2 regions of the Marinobacter sp. es.048 genome follow, and region 2 is predicted to be linked to the other one. Evidence: predicted binding sites of a transcription regulator. Region 2 holds the regulator's gene; the other holds the start of a gene.

Region 1 (7,622 bases), on a different contig from region 2:
AAAGCCTTCCACTTTTTCATTCACGCCCCCAATGGGCTGAACCTCACCAAACTGGTTGACCGATCCCGTAATCGCAAGATCCTGTCGAACCGGAATGCCGGAGAGGGACGAAATCAGCGCGCACAGCTCCGCCAGAGAGGCGCTGTCTCCGTCCACTTCACCGTAGTTCTGCTCGAAGGTCAGACTGGCCGACAGATGCATCGGGTCATTGACCGCAAAATGGGAAGCTAGCCAGGAGCTCAAGATCATTACGCCCTTGGAGTGCAGATTGCCACCGAGCTTTACATCACGCTCAATATCCATCACCACGCCATCTCCATAATAGCAGGTAGCGGTAACACGGTTGGAAAGTCCAAATTCAAACCCGCCCGTGGAAAGAACCGAAAGCGCATTTACCTGGCCAACACACGTACCACTGGTAGTTACGAGCGTCGTACCGTCACGGATGGAATCGTAGAACTGATCCCGGATCCGGCTGCTGCGGTATTTTGCACTTTCCAGCGCACGCTCCACATGCAGATCCTGAATCAGCTTGGCCCCGGCCTGGCGGGCCCAGAAATCGGATTCTCGCAGCAGGTTGGCAATATCCGCCGCGTGCAGGGACAGTCGATCCTGGTGCTCGGCCATACGGGCACTGTGCTCAATAATCCGGGCAACAGCCTTGTTTGAACAGTGCAACAGCTTCTTCTCACTCACCAGGCTGGCAATAAACTTGGCATAGAGCAGTTGGCTGTCATCAGAACGGTACATCTCGTTCTCGAAATCCGCCGTAACCCGGAACAGCTCGGCAAACTCGGAATCGTATTCCTGTAGCAACATCCAGGTTTCTCGATCACCGAACAGAACAATCTTGACGTCCAGGGGAACCGATTCCGGTTCAATTGAGATGGTTCCGGAGAGCGTCAGTTCCCGTTCCAGGGAATTTATCTGTATGGACTTCGAACGCAGGGCACGCTTGAGGCCGTCCCATACAAACGGTTGCTCCAGAACCTTGATGGCGTCCATCAACAGATAGCCACCGTTGGCCCTGTGCAGGCTGCCCGGGCGAATCAGGGAGAAATCCGTGAACACCGTGCCCTTGTAGGTGACGTTCTCAACGTAACCGAACAGGTTGTGGTAGGTGGGGTTATCCTCCACCACCATCGGCACTTCGTTGGTTTTCTGATGCACCAGAACATTGACGAGGTAACGGCGGGGCATCTTCTTGTCGAGGGACGCATAAGCAATCGCTGCCTGCTCCTCGTTATCGTCGAGGAATATCTCCAGGTTCTCCACAAGGTCCGCCCGAACCGCTTCAAAGTAGGCAACCACTTCCGGCAGATCCTTATATTTCTCGATCAGCTCATCAATCTGGTGGCCGGAGATACCTTCGAGAGTTTCCTGGTTCAGGGCCTGCTGTTTATCGGCGTACTCCTGCTCCCAGTCCGCCAGTTTGCGCAGGGCCTGCCGGAGCTTTTTCTCGAGTCTGTTGATGGCATCTTCGAACTTGTCGCGCTGCTCCTCGGTAAGTGCCTGGAACGATTCTGCGGTATGAGGCTCATCCCCGTTCATGGCAACCAGCCGGTAACCACCCGGCGTGGTCACGGTCAGGCTCACCTTTTTGCGCCGGGCCTGGGCTGCAACCTTCTCCAGCTCGTCTTCCTGCTTCTTGCCGTACTCGTTCTTTAGCTGTTCCGAGCGTTCCAGAAAGCTGTCACTGTCAAAGGTCTGGGGAATCACCTTGACCAGACGACTCATCAGCTTTTCCATATCCTGCTTGAGCTGGGTTCCCTTTCCTGCCGGCAGCTGCAACAGCTTCGGAATACGCGGCTCTTCGAAATTGGCCACATAGCACCAGTCATGGCTCTGTTGATCGGTATCCACATGGTGCTCCAGGTAGCGCAACATCATGGTGCGCTTACCCAGGCCATTTCGGCCAACGGCATAGACGTTGTAACCGCCATGGGGCATTGCCAGGGCAAAACGCACAGCTTCCTGGGCGCGGTTCTGGCCGACGATTTCAGCCAGCGGCTCCAGTTGTTTGGTGGTTTTGAACGGCAGATCTTTCAGAACACAGGCTTTGTAAAGCTGGTGCAGAGACAGTGACTTCAAGGTTTGGTCCTGTAACGGTTAACACATTGGCCGGTCATTGTAGATTCTGAGGTCGGCTCTGTCGCGTTCAGCACGAAGATTTCTGGAGTTGCGCACAGTGCGCGGTATTTTGTTAGGCAGTTCACAATTCCGTTGCCGGTTATTTTTCAGCCAGTCTTTGCGGAACTACACTTCACTTCCCAACTATAAATACAATGCACGCAACGGACGCCAGCGTATGACCAGTGATTCCGCGGAACGCAGAATCAAGGATCGTTACCCCGCCTCCTGCCTGAAGGTTCAACTTCGGGAGCGTGGCTTTCTTGGTCGTGGCAAACAGCCCACACCGGTGACTTGTCTTGATCTCAACCGGTACGGAATGGCAGTGCTTTGTCCCAGACCGGTAGAACCGGGAGTCCGTCTGTTCATGGATTTTGACGGCAAGTACATCAACGAATCGCGGGTTTGCGCCCGGGTGGTGGAGTGCCAGCCTTACCAGACCGGTTATCGCGTTAGCGTCCAGTTCAGCTATTGCCTAGACAAGAAAGGTTATTCACGCGCGGTCGACAACGCACTGTCGCGGATTGAAGGCCTCTACAACCGGTTTGCGAGCTGAGCCAGTCCCTCAGGCTCACACCAAACCGGCGTCAAGGCTGGCGGCGACATACATCCCCAGCTCACGGCACTGCCCCTCAAACTCATCCCGATACTCGCCCCTGCAGATCAGGGGTTCCTGCATCAGTTTCCAGCGCAACCCGGTGGTAATGCTTTCGATGGCCCGATTGGTACCGGTGCCGTCATGTCCAGCGCGGATATAGCAGGCAAACGGCAACCCCTGGGTTTTCTCGAGGCAGGGATAGTAGCTGCGATCAAAGAAGTCCTTCAGGGCACCGCTCATATACCCGAGATTCTCAGTGGTACCGAGAATAATGGCGTCGCAGGCGAGAACGTCTTCAGGGCCAGCGTCCAAAGGTGCCAGAACGGTTACTTCAACGTTCTCGATGTCTTCGTGGCGGGCACCCTCCTCCACGGCTTCTCGAAGGCGGAGGGTGTTCGGGGAGGGGGCATGGGCAACAATCAAAAGTTTTTTCATGTCATCCATACGTCCTCCCTGCATCAAGCTTAGAGCAGTTCGCCGTTGGCTTCGGCGGGCTCTTCTTTAGCGTCTTTCTTCGGTTCAGGCTTGGGCATCAACTTGTCCCGAACCTTGGCTTCGATCTCGTTGGCAATGTCCATGTTTTCTTCCAGGAACTTGCAGGCGTTGGCCTTGCCCTGACCGATCTTGTCGCCATTGTAGGCGTACCAGGCCCCGGATTTGTCGACAAAGCCTTCCTTAACGCCCATATCGAGGACTTCGGCCATGTGGTAAATGCCCTTACCGTACATGATCTGGAACTCGGCCTGCTTGAACGGCGGTGACACCTTGTTCTTGACCACTTTCACGCGGGTCTCGTTACCAACCACTTCATCACCGTCTTTCACAGCACCGATGCGGCGGATATCAAGGCGAACAGAGGAGTAGAATTTCAGCGCGTTACCACCGGTCGTAGTTTCGGGCGAGCCAAACATAACGCCGATTTTCATACGGATCTGGTTGATGAAAATCATCAGGCAGTTGGCGTGTTTGACGTTACCGGTCAGCTTACGAAGCGCCTGGGACATCAGTCGCGCCTGCAGACCGACGTGGCTGTCGCCCATTTCACCCTCAATTTCCGCTTTCGGCGTCAGGGCGGCAACCGAGTCGACGATGATGACGTCAACCGCATTTGACCGAACCAGCATGTCGGCGATTTCCAGGGCCTGCTCACCGGTATCCGGCTGGGACACCAGAAGGTCGTCCACATTGACGCCCAGCTTCTCGGCGTAAACCGGATCAAGCGCGTGCTCGGCATCCACGAATGCGCAGGTTTTGCCGGCTTTTTGTGCTTCGGCAATCACCTGCAGGGTGAGCGTCGTCTTACCGGAACTTTCCGGACCGTAGATTTCGCAAATTCGACCATAAGGAAGACCGCCAATACCCAGGGCAACGTCCAGGCCGAGGGAACCGGTGGAGACCGCAGGAATGGCTTCGCGGGGCTGATCGCCCATTTTCATGACGGCGCCCTTGCCGAACTGGCGCTCAATCTGCCCAAGTGCTGCGCTCAATGCTTTCTTGCGGTTGTCTTCCATCAGTGCAAACCCTCTGTCGCCTGGCCGCCATCCTCAGGAAAAGGCTGGCAGCGAAATAGTGAATCGGGAATCCGTACAGCTCAAACAGTCAATTCCCTGTATATTTGAACAGTATTAAAACATAACCCGCAGAGGAGACCAACCCCTCCGGATGTGAAAGCCGTCAGACTTCGCCGACAAAATCGTTAACCTCTTGAAGGGCAAAGAGAACGGCTTGCCGACGAACCTGATCGCGATCGCCATCAAAGTGTTTTACCACCGCCACAGTGGAGGCCGGACTGCTACCCCAGGCAAACCAGACGGTGCCCACAGGCTTGTCTTTGTTGCCACCGCCGGGCCCTGCCACACCACTGATCGCAACGGCAACGTCAGCATCTGTTGCCACCAGGGCACCGGCAACCATTTCCCGTACCACCGGTTCGCTGACCGCACCGTGTTCATCCAGCGATTTCCGGGTTACGCCCAGAAGCCCCTGCTTGGCCTCATTGCTGTATGTGACCAGGCCACCCAGTACATAAACCGAGGAGCCGGCACGATCGGTCAGTACCTTGGCAACCCAGCCGCCGGTGCAGCTCTCCGCCGTAGCAACGGTACGGCCGGTTCTCAGCAGTCGTTCACCAAGGCGATTGCCTGCCTCTTCCAATTCCTGATCACTGGCCAGCATAATGACCTCCTTCGTTTCATCACGGCGGTTATTTTCTTACAATTCACGCCTTCATCCAAAGCAAGGCTACCCGGACCCGTTCATGTCAGCAGCTCAGACCGATCTTTCCAAGCACACCCCAATGATGCAGCAGTACCTGAAGATCAAGGGTCAGCACCCCAACGAACTGGTGTTCTACCGCATGGGGGATTTCTACGAGCTTTTTTACGAAGACGCCAAGAAAGCAGCCGAGCTGATGGACATCACCCTTACGGCCCGGGGCCAGTCCGGGGGCAACCCGATCCCCATGGCAGGCATCCCCTATCACTCATCTGAGGGCTACATTGCCCGGCTGGTTCGGGCAGGTCAATCCATCGCCATCTGCGAGCAGATTGGCGACCCTGCCACCAGCAAGGGACCGGTTGACCGCCAGGTGGTCCGGATTGTCACACCGGGCACCCTGAGTGACGACGCCTATCTGGAGGATCGCCGTGACAATCTGCTGGTGGCTATCTATAACCACCGGGAGCAGTTCGGTTTTGCCTCGCTCGATATTTCAAGCGGGCGTTTTGCCGTGTCCGAGCTGGAAAACCTGGAAGCCCTGCAAGGGGAGCTCCAGCGGGTACGCCCGGCGGAAATTCTGATCAGCGAGGATTTTCCTTACCAGGAAGTTCTGGAGGGCTTTACCGGAATAAGGCGCCAGGGTCCCTGGCTGTTCGAGTCCGATACCGCACGCCGTGTGATCACCCAACAGCTGCAGGTGAGGGACCTGACCGGTTTCGGCTGCGAGGACCTCAATCTGGCCGTCTGTGCCGCCGGCTGTCTGCTGCAGTACGCAAAGGAAACCCAGCGCACCGCCCTGCCCCACATTCGCAAATTGACCCGTGAACGGCGCGATGAAGCGGTGATTCTGGATGCCGCCAGCCGCCGCAACCTGGAAATCGACACCAACCTGATGGGTGGCCACCAGTACACCCTGGCCTGGGTGATGGACCGCACCGCTACCTCCATGGGAGGCCGGGAACTTCGGCGTTGGCTGAATCGCCCCCTGCGGGATGTGGACATTGTCCGCCAGCGTCAGCAGGCAGTGTCCGCGCTTCTGGACGGGTTTCACTACGAACCGGTACACGACCTTCTGAAAACCGTTGGCGACATTGAGCGGGTACTGGCACGAGTCGCCCTTCGGTCAGCGCGCCCGAGAGACCTGGCACGGCTTCGGGATGCTTTCCAGGCCCTGCCAGACCTCCAGGAAACACTGAAACCTGTCAATTCCCACCATATCGTCAAGCTGGCGACCACCATTGGCGAATACCCGGAACTGGCGGATCTGCTGGAGCGCTCCATTATCGACAACCCTCCGGTGGTGATCCGTGAGGGCGGTGTAATCCGGGAAGGCTTCGACGAGGAACTGGACGAGCTGCGCAATATCAGCGAGAACGCCGGCCAGTATCTGCTGGATGTGGAAACCCGGGAGCGGGACCGCACAGGTATCAGCACTCTGAAGGTCGGATACAACCGGGTGCACGGTTATTACATCGAAATCAGCCGGGCCCAGTCCGACCAGGCGCCGGTGGACTACATTCGCCGGCAGACCCTGAAAAACGCCGAGCGATTCATTACGCCAGAACTGAAAGAATTCGAAGACAAGGCCCTGAGCGCCAAGAGCCGAGCCTTGGCCAGGGAAAAAGGCCTGTACGATGAGGTACTGGAAACAGTGGCCGAACAACTGGCACCACTGCAGGATGCCGCGCAGGCTCTTGCCGAACTGGATGTGCTGAGCAATTTCGCCGAGCGGGCCACCTCCTTGCGCTTTTCGGCGCCGGAATTCAGCGAATCTCCGGGCTGCGATATCGAGGAAGGCCGCCACCCGGTGGTTGAACAATTGCTCGATGAGCCTTTCGTACCCAATGATCTGTTGATGGATACCCAGCGCCGCATGCTGGTGATCACCGGCCCGAACATGGGCGGTAAGTCTACCTACATGCGCCAGGCCGCGCTGATTGCATTGCTCGCCTACACCGGCAGCTTCGTTCCCGCCAACCGCGCGGTGATCGGCCCGGTAGACCGGATTTTCACCCGGATGGGCTCCTCGGATGACATTGCCGGCGGGCGGTCAACCTTCATGGTGGAAATGACCGAAACCGCCAACATCCTGCACAACGCCACAGAGCACAGCCTGGTATTGATGGACGAGGTGGGTCGCGGCACAAGCACCTTTGACGGCCTGTCCCTGGCCTGGGCCACAGCCGAACACCTGGCCCGGGAAATCCGCTGCTACACCCTGTTTGCCACCCACTATTTCGAGCTGACTCAACTGGCCGATGAGCTGCAGCATGCCGTTAACGTGCACCTCACGGCCACCGAGCACGACGACAGCATCGTGTTCCTGCACAACGTGCACGATGGCCCGGCAAGCCAGAGCTACGGGCTTCAGGTGGCCAAGCTGGCAGGCGTGCCCCAGGATGTGATCCGTAACGCCAAAACCCAGCTTTCCCATTTGGAAGGCAGTGCCTCGCCAGCGGCTCCGGCAGCTCCAACTGGTGAACAGAGCACTGAGACGCCCCGGGCCAAACCGGCCACTCAGGTTAACGAACCCGTCTACCAGGGCGATATGTTCGCAAGCCTTGAACCCAGCGCCGTGGAAGAGGCCCTTAAAGAGATGGACCTCGACGGACTTACCCCCAGGGATGCCATGAACCAGCTTTACGAGCTGAAGGCGCTGATGAAGAAATAGCTTAGA
Region 2 (7,622 bases):
CAGATTTCGGCCCAGGCGCTTGATGGCCTGGCTGTGAATCCGGTTGGCGCCGATGACTGGAGAGCGCATGGCTTGTTCAAGCCGGCTATGCGTTACCAGGCGTACGGTTTGCAGGGGTAATAACAGTGGACGGTGCCGGGTATTGACCCTCAGCGGAGTCACGTTCTGGCACAGGGACCCGCCGTGGAAAACGTTGATCAACTGGGCACCTCGACAAATCCCGAGCACCGGAATACCAATGGCCTCAGCCTGTTCAAGCAGCGACTGATCGGTTGCGTCACGCTTGCGGTCATAGTTTGCGGTCACCTGCGGCTCTTGACCATAACGTTCCGGATGGACGTGGGTGCCACCTGACAGCACCAGGCCATCAAGCATGGCTACGGCGACCCGCGCCCCGGGCCGAATGTAGTGGGTCCGGGCACCGTGCAGACGCAGGCCAAGGCTGATAAGGCGGTGGGCAAGGCTTTTGCGAGTGGGGCCGCTGATGCCGATGGTCAGGCCCGGAACCTCAAGTTCCTGTTCTTTGGACTCTTCAGACATACCCGTTCTTGGCCAACCAGTCGTTGGTGGTTTCCCGCCAGCTGTGAGTCAGGTTGTGAAGGTTCAGTTTCCGCCGCTCGCGAAACAGCCTGCGCATGTCGGCCAGATCGTCGGGATTGTTGGCCAGCTGCTCCAGCACGACCCAGTCGTTCCACACGGTTGAGAAATGCCAGCCGGGATTGTCGATATCGCAATCCGGCAACCGATAATGCAGGGTGGGCCGGCTTTTGATTCTTGGATCCTGAACGTGGCGTTCCAGGCGTTCCCTGTCCAGATGCGCAAACAGCGGAAGCAGGTCAAGCGCACGGTTGCGGGTGGGATTGAACTCCAGGTAATCCTCCATGAGCTCCCCGAGATTTGGTTGGTAGTTGTCTTCCATCAGAAGCTCGGTGTAGCGACCGTGCCAGGGTTCGATATAGGTGGTGAATTTTCGGCTGACATCCAGTTGATGCCGGTGCTTGAGCCAGTCATAAAGAGCTGCGAATGCCTGAAAGTACCGTACCAGTGTCGCCGGGCTGAGGTCAGGCAGTTCGGGGTTCAGCTGCAGGCCAAACGCAAAATAGATGGCGTCTCGGCTTCCGAGTGCCCCGGCGCTCCTGAGCTTCTCTACGAGGGTTTCAATCACGTCGACGCTGGAAAATTTCAGGGGCGGGCTTATGATCTCGAGGGGCACCACGCGCTCGGCGGCAGCGTCGATCACATCCATCGCCTGTCCACCCAGTTCACGGATGGATTCGGGGAGACGCTCATCCGCCAGATCGAGATCCTTGATCGGATCGGAATCAAGCTCCACCGTGAAGTCACCCAGGGCCGTCTGCAGTGTGGTCACATACCGTGATTTGAGTTCTGGAGTGCCCTCAAGCATCTTCGCTGCCAATGTAACCAGCTCGTCGTAACCCAGACCAGACAGTTCGATCTCGACGCCAACGCGGCGTTCCTTCCCTTCGTTCGTCTCTAGGATGTCAGGCATCCTGCAGGCACTGACTTGGGTCATGGTGCTCCCTGGTTCGTGAGAAATCGTGCCCTAACCATATCACACCGTTGTTGATCCTCATTATTAAGCGGATGCAAGAAAATCGGGGACCTGGCTTTACACTGGATAAAACACTGTATATAGTCAGTTTACTGTATAAAAAAACAGGGCTCCCGGAGCGGTCTTTCCGGAAACGAAATTCTGACCCCGGCCCCGAGATAGCGGAGTAGCTTGATGAAGCTGACGGCAAGGCAGTCACAGGTACTGGATATCATACGCCGATACGTCGATGAGACCGGTTATCCGCCAACTCGCGCTGAAATCGCAGCGGAGCTGGGTTTCCGTTCGGCCAACGCTGCGGAGGAACATCTTCGGGCTCTGGCAAGGAAGGGTGCCATTGAAATGGTGCCGGGAGCCAGCCGCGGTATCCGTTTGCCTGAGGCGGAAGAGGACCTGGGGTTACCGGTTATTGGCCAGGTCGCTGCCGGTAGTCCGATCCTCGCTCAGGAGCACATTGAGGACCACTGCACCCTGCAGCCGGAATTCTTTTCGCCGTCGGCAGATTATCTGCTGCGGGTCCGGGGCATGAGCATGAAGGATATCGGCATTCTCGATGGCGATTTGCTGGCAGTGCACAGCACCCAGGATGTTCACAATGGCCAGGTGGTCGTTGCCCGGGTCGGCGATGAGGTCACGGTAAAACGTTTCCGAAAGGAAGGGTCGAAAGTCTACCTGATTGCCGAGAACGAAGAATTTGCACCCATTGAAGTGGACCTGACCGAACAGGAACTGTTCATCGAGGGTCTGGGTGTTGGTGTTATCCGCCGCTCTGATCTGCACTGATCAGTCCGGATAGCCTCAGATAGCTTGAATAACGGGTGAATTATGGAACAAATGAGCTTTAATCAGAATCTGGCCTACAATCCCAATGCTCTGTCCTGTTCAGTGCCGGCAACCGCCGCCCGCGAGCGACGTTCCGTCATTCGCGCCCGACGTTCCCCGGAAACCAACGAGGCCAAGGTCTCTGGCAATGTAACAGAAATCATTCTGCCGGAAGGCCAGGTAGAAAACTTCCAGCTGCTGTTGCCCATGCTGACCCAACTGAACCAGGAAAAGCGTTGGCTGGCCTGGATTGATCCGCCTCAGGCATTGGTTAGCAAGTGGCAGAAAATGCACGGGATCGTGGCTGGCGAGTTGTTGGTGCTTCGCTCAACGCCCGACTACCCTGCCCAGGAGCTGGCCGAGCGGGCCCTCAGTGCGGGCACGTGTCATGCGGTGGTTATGTGGACCCGTAAACTGGGCCGCGCTGCCTTCGAATCTCTGCAAAAAGCCTCTGCCGAGGGAGACAGCCACGGCGTTGTTCTCAGGCAGCGTTAATCGATCAATGAAGAGTGTAGGAGGGCTGGGCGTCTGAGGCGTCCAGTTCGTCATCTTCCCAGTCGATATCGTGGGCAACATTGCCGACGGCCTCAATGCCAGCTGCAATCATTGCTTTGGCAACCGACATGTCCCGGTCTTCCATCATTTCCCGGGCTTCTTCCGAAAAAGAGATTTTTACCAGTGGCGCACTGTCATCATCAATGCGGCGCAGGGCGTAGTCGCCATTGGTCAGTTGCACGATTTCAAAAAACGATGGTGACATTCAATAAACCTTCAAGTTAATAAGATCTGGATAACCGGAGCCCCGACTGGCTTACCACTCGCTGTGCTGGTCTTCCAGATCGTCTGCAAAATGTTTGACGGCACTCAGCGTTTTCAGTAACGCGGCCGAGGATCGATCCGGGCCGGAATCGGCGGACACTGCAATAATGTTCTCCGCGCTCACGGTTTTTTTGGTCTCTGGTGGTCGGCTTTGCGAGCGTTCCAATTGTTCCATGTGGTTCCACCAGCTACCCGAACGCTTTTCAAGCTCTCGCAGCCGACCGATTTCATTCGGTTCCGCTCCGATCATAGAGGCCAGTTCGTCCAGAGTTGCAGGTTCCTCTGATTTTCTCTGGTACAGCCTGGCAATCATCACCAGCAATAATTTGCGGGACCTGAGGAGCAGCTCAATTGCCCCTTGAATCGCTGCTTCCCGGCGCAAAGCCTGTTCCGCTTCGTTAGGGGATTGCCCTTCACCCTCGACCGTTGGCTGATCCAGTTGCCCCAGCAAAGTGCGGGCGAGAAAGAGTTTTTGCGAAACCAGCGAATGCCATTGCGAGGCCATGGAATACCTTCAATCCCCCAGCGCGGGTGTAATCCCGGAAAATTAATTGCCCACTATACCATTCTCGGTGGCAAATTTCTTCAACTGTCTGTGCAGGCCGGTTTCACAATAAAATACAAACATTCGCTTGAAACGAACGTTTGAATTTGGCAAAAAGGCGCCCGGCTGAGCGACTTCTGATCGTTGCGGCTGCCCAACAGCAAGAACTTCTGGAGGTGTAAGGGATGCGAAGCCACATCGTTGCAGGTGTCGCCCTGATTTTTTTCGGTTTTTCAGGACAGACTCTGTCGAAAGTCACGACCGCCGAAGCCGAGCGGCTGGGTGGTGATCTTACTCCGGTTGGCGCCGAGAGGGCTGGCAACCGGTCAGGCAGCATTCCCGAGTGGATCGGAGGTCTAACCACGCCTCCGGAGGGCTGGCGCAAGGGTCAGATTGAAATTGATCCGTTTCCGGAAGATGGGGCGCTTTTTGTCATAACCACCGAGAATCTTGACCTTTATCGCGACAAACTTTCGGATGGCCATATCGCCATGCTGGAAAAGTATGGGCCTGACTTTTTCATTCCTGTGTATCGGACTCGCCGCACGGCGGCGTTTCCGGAGCATGTCTATGACAAGTTCCGTGAGAATGCCCTTACAGCGCAGTTGCTGGACAATGGCAATGGTGTACGGGACACCATCATGACCAGCCCGTTCCCGATCCCCAAGGACGGCCTGGAGGTGATCTGGAACCACATCCTTCGCTACCGGGGTGAAGAAATTTCCTTACGCAGTGCGTCGGCAACGCCTCAGAGGGATGGTTCTTACAACCCGGTGGTCAATGATTACGACTATTACTTTGCATACAGTAAGAAGGGCGCGGAGTTGGCGGAAATCGATAACAAGATTTTCTACCTGAAGACAGACACCATTTCACCGTCGTCACTGGCTGGCACCATTACACTGGTACACGAAACCCTTGATCAGGTGCGGTCGCCGCGCCTGGCCTGGCGGTATGATTCCGGCTCTCGCCGGCTCCGCAGGTCGCCCAACCTTGCTTATGAGACCGACCTGCCGAATTCATCGTCATTGCGGTCGGTGGATCAGAAAGATATGTACAACGGCGCGCCCAACCAGTACGACTGGGAGCTTAAAGGTAAGCGAGAGCTGTTCGTGCCCTATAACGCCTACAAGCTGCACGGGCCGGAGGTCGAAGCCGATGATGTGATTCGTCCGGGCCACATTAATCAGGAGCTGACCCGTTATGAGCTCCATCGGGTGTGGGTGGTCGAAGCGAAACGCCGCACCGGAATCAGCCATATTTACGATCGGCGCGTTTTCTATGTGGATGAAGACAGCTGGCAGATCCTGGCTTCCGAGGAATACGATGCGGACGGAAACCTGTGGCGCGTGTCCGAAGCCCACAATATCAGCTATTACAGTGAGCCGGTGTTCTGGACTACCATAGAAATGACCTACGACCTGAAGGCGGAGCGTTATTACATTGATGGGCTGGATGATGGTTTCCCGGCGTATGATTTCAATCCCGGGTTCCGGGGCAGTGAGTTTACGGCCTCAGCCGCTCGCCGTGACGCTCGTCGCTGATTTCCAAGGAGACCGACATGGCAGACCCACAAGCTCATCTTGATCATCTCGATCAGCTGATGGCCGATCTTGGTCGCGCGCTCGCAGACAAAGACTGGGAAGCGATGGCCAGCCTTAACGAAAAGGTGAAGCCGGCAGTCGAGCCCCTGATGGCAGCCCTGGAAGGGGGAGAAATCGAGGCGGAGCCGGTGAGGCTCCGCTTGCAGGAGCTGCAGCAGTTTATTGACGCAGCGGATGAATCCGCGCGCATTGCCCGCACGGAGGCGGAAGATGGCCTCAAGGGAGTAAACCGGAATCGGAGCGCAGCAAAGGCCTATCAGAACGTCTCTTCGAATCGACCAAAATAGCGTCATAAAATTGACTCTGCCGTCCTTACAGTCTTAAATACCGCACAAATCCCTCAAGAGATTCGGTTGAATGTCTAAAAATAACAAAGTGCTGGTGCTGAGCGAGGATGATTCAAGATTGCGGGACATGGTCACCATTCTTGAGTTCATTGGCGAGGAGCAGGTCCTTGCCAGCGATGAAGCCAGAGCACTTTTGAGCAGCGGCGACGAGGAAAGCCTTTCAGATATTGCGGTCGCGGTAGTGAACGGAGAGGATGCCGGGGTCACCGAGACGATTATGGCTGTTTGCAATGCTGTTCAGGGAGTTCCGTTGCTGTTGGTTGGACACCCCGAACTAAAGGGCCTTTCTGATGATACCGGCGCCCGCATTATTGCCCGCATGGAATGGCCGCTGAATTACACCAAGTTTGTTGACTCGCTCTACCGTGCCCAGATTTACCGCGACCAGTTCAGCCGCTCCCGGGAGCGGGGCCAGCAGCGCGGTCTTCAGCTCTTTCGCAGCCTTGTGGGAACCAGTCGCAAGGTCCAGCAGGTGCGCCAGTTAATGGAACAGGTGGCCAACAAGGACGTCAGCGTTCTGATCACCGGCGAATCTGGCACCGGCAAGGAGGTTGTTGCCCGAAACCTGCATTATCACTCTTCGCGGCGGGAAAAACCGTTCGTGCCGGTAAACTGTGGTGCCATTCCGGCTGAATTGCTGGAAAGCGAACTGTTTGGCCATGAAAAAGGCGCCTTTACCGGTGCTATCACGGCTCGGGTGGGGCGCTTCGAGTTGGCGGAGGGCGGCACCCTGTTTCTGGATGAGATCGGTGACATGCCGCTGAACATGCAGGTGAAAATTCTCCGGGTGCTGCAGGAGCGCACGTTCGAGCGGGTCGGCAGCAATCGGACCCAGTCGGCGGACGTACGGGTAATCGCAGCCACTCACAAGCATCTTGAAGACATGATCGAGTCCGGGGATTTCCGGGAAGACCTTTACTACCGCCTGAACGTGTTCCCCATCGAGATGCCGGCGTTGCGTGATCGGGTGGAAGACATTCCCCTGCTGATCAACGAGCTCATTTCCCGGATGGAAAAGGAGAAGCGGGGCTCTCTGCGGATGAATTCGGCAGCCATAATGAGTCTGTGTCGTCACGACTGGCCCGGCAATGTGCGTGAACTGGCCAATCTGGTCGAACGCCTGTCGATCATGCATCCTTATGCTGTGATAGGCGTACAGGAGTTGCCCAAGAAGTTCCGCTACGTTGATGACTACGACGAGAATCGTCCGGTCGAGGATACCGGGATGCCTTCCGGTATCCCCGGGCTGGTGGGCCTGGATGCGCCGGCGTTGTTGCCGGTGAATGGCATCGACCTGAAGGATTATCTTTCCAATCTTGAGAAGCAGCTGATCCAGCAGGCGCTGGACGAAGCCGGCGGGGTGGTGGCAAGGGCTGCCGAGAAGCTTCGGATTCGTCGCACCACCCTGGTAGAAAAGGTTCGCAAGTACGGGCTTCGGGAAGAGGAATCCGAGGAGTCCTGAGCTGGGTAGTCCGCATTTTAATGTTCCTGAAACGGCGTCAAAGGTTCGTAACCTGAGGCGTCGTTTCTGTTTCTGACCGACGTAAAATTGTCATTCCGCTCTTTCGAAATTCCCTTCCTCACTGAAAAATAAAGAAAAAATCAAGTTGGCACGGTGCTAGCTTAGGAACCTGCAAACGAAGTATCCGAACTATTGGGTCCGAACCGACGGGCCGATCGGGGAGTCAGGTTATGAGTCAGGCACAGTTTGTTCTTCAGTCCGGCGCGGGTGGCGCGAAAGCCAACGCTGCGGCGGATGTAAACGACAAGGTTACGGCCCTGTTTCCGGAGCAGGATCACGAGGCGGTGGATTCCGCCCTGGAACTGTTCAACCGGATGTCGCGACAGATTACCGACTCGTACCGAACCCTTGAGTCGCGGGTTAACCAGCTTTCCGGCGAGCTGAACCAGGA

The links. The regulator LexA, encoded in region 2, represses DNA repair genes until DNA is damaged. The targets are predictions, from matches to a motif close to CTGTNTNNNNANACAG.
Region 1: the regulator LexA is predicted to act here: its motif matches at 4,336-4,351, upstream of recA (recombinase RecA).

What each region holds. Positions count from the first base shown of each region.
Region 1 is NZ_FYFA01000002.1:865,372-872,993, forward strand. Features, by position in the region: gene CFT65_RS15000 (ATP-binding protein) at 1-2,091, opposite strand, end outside; gene CFT65_RS15005 (PilZ domain-containing protein) at 2,309-2,686, shown strand; gene CFT65_RS15010 (flavodoxin family protein) at 2,702-3,172, opposite strand; gene recA (recombinase RecA) at 3,193-4,239, opposite strand; gene pncC (nicotinamide-nucleotide amidase) at 4,403-4,903, opposite strand; gene mutS (DNA mismatch repair protein MutS) at 4,986-7,616, shown strand.
Region 2 is NZ_FYFA01000001.1:1,970,590-1,978,211, forward strand. Features, by position in the region: gene CFT65_RS09105 (gamma-glutamyl-gamma-aminobutyrate hydrolase family protein) at 1-540, opposite strand, end outside; gene CFT65_RS09110 (amidoligase family protein) at 533-1,534, opposite strand; gene lexA (transcriptional repressor LexA) at 1,745-2,356, shown strand; gene CFT65_RS09120 (cell division inhibitor SulA) at 2,399-2,890, shown strand; gene CFT65_RS09125 (hypothetical protein) at 2,895-3,155, opposite strand; gene CFT65_RS09130 (DUF6586 family protein) at 3,207-3,719, opposite strand; gene CFT65_RS09135 (DUF1329 domain-containing protein) at 3,944-5,302, shown strand; gene CFT65_RS09140 (SOS cell division inhibitor) at 5,320-5,649, shown strand; gene CFT65_RS09145 (sigma-54 dependent transcriptional regulator) at 5,720-7,171, shown strand; gene CFT65_RS09150 (sensor histidine kinase) at 7,402-7,622, shown strand, end outside.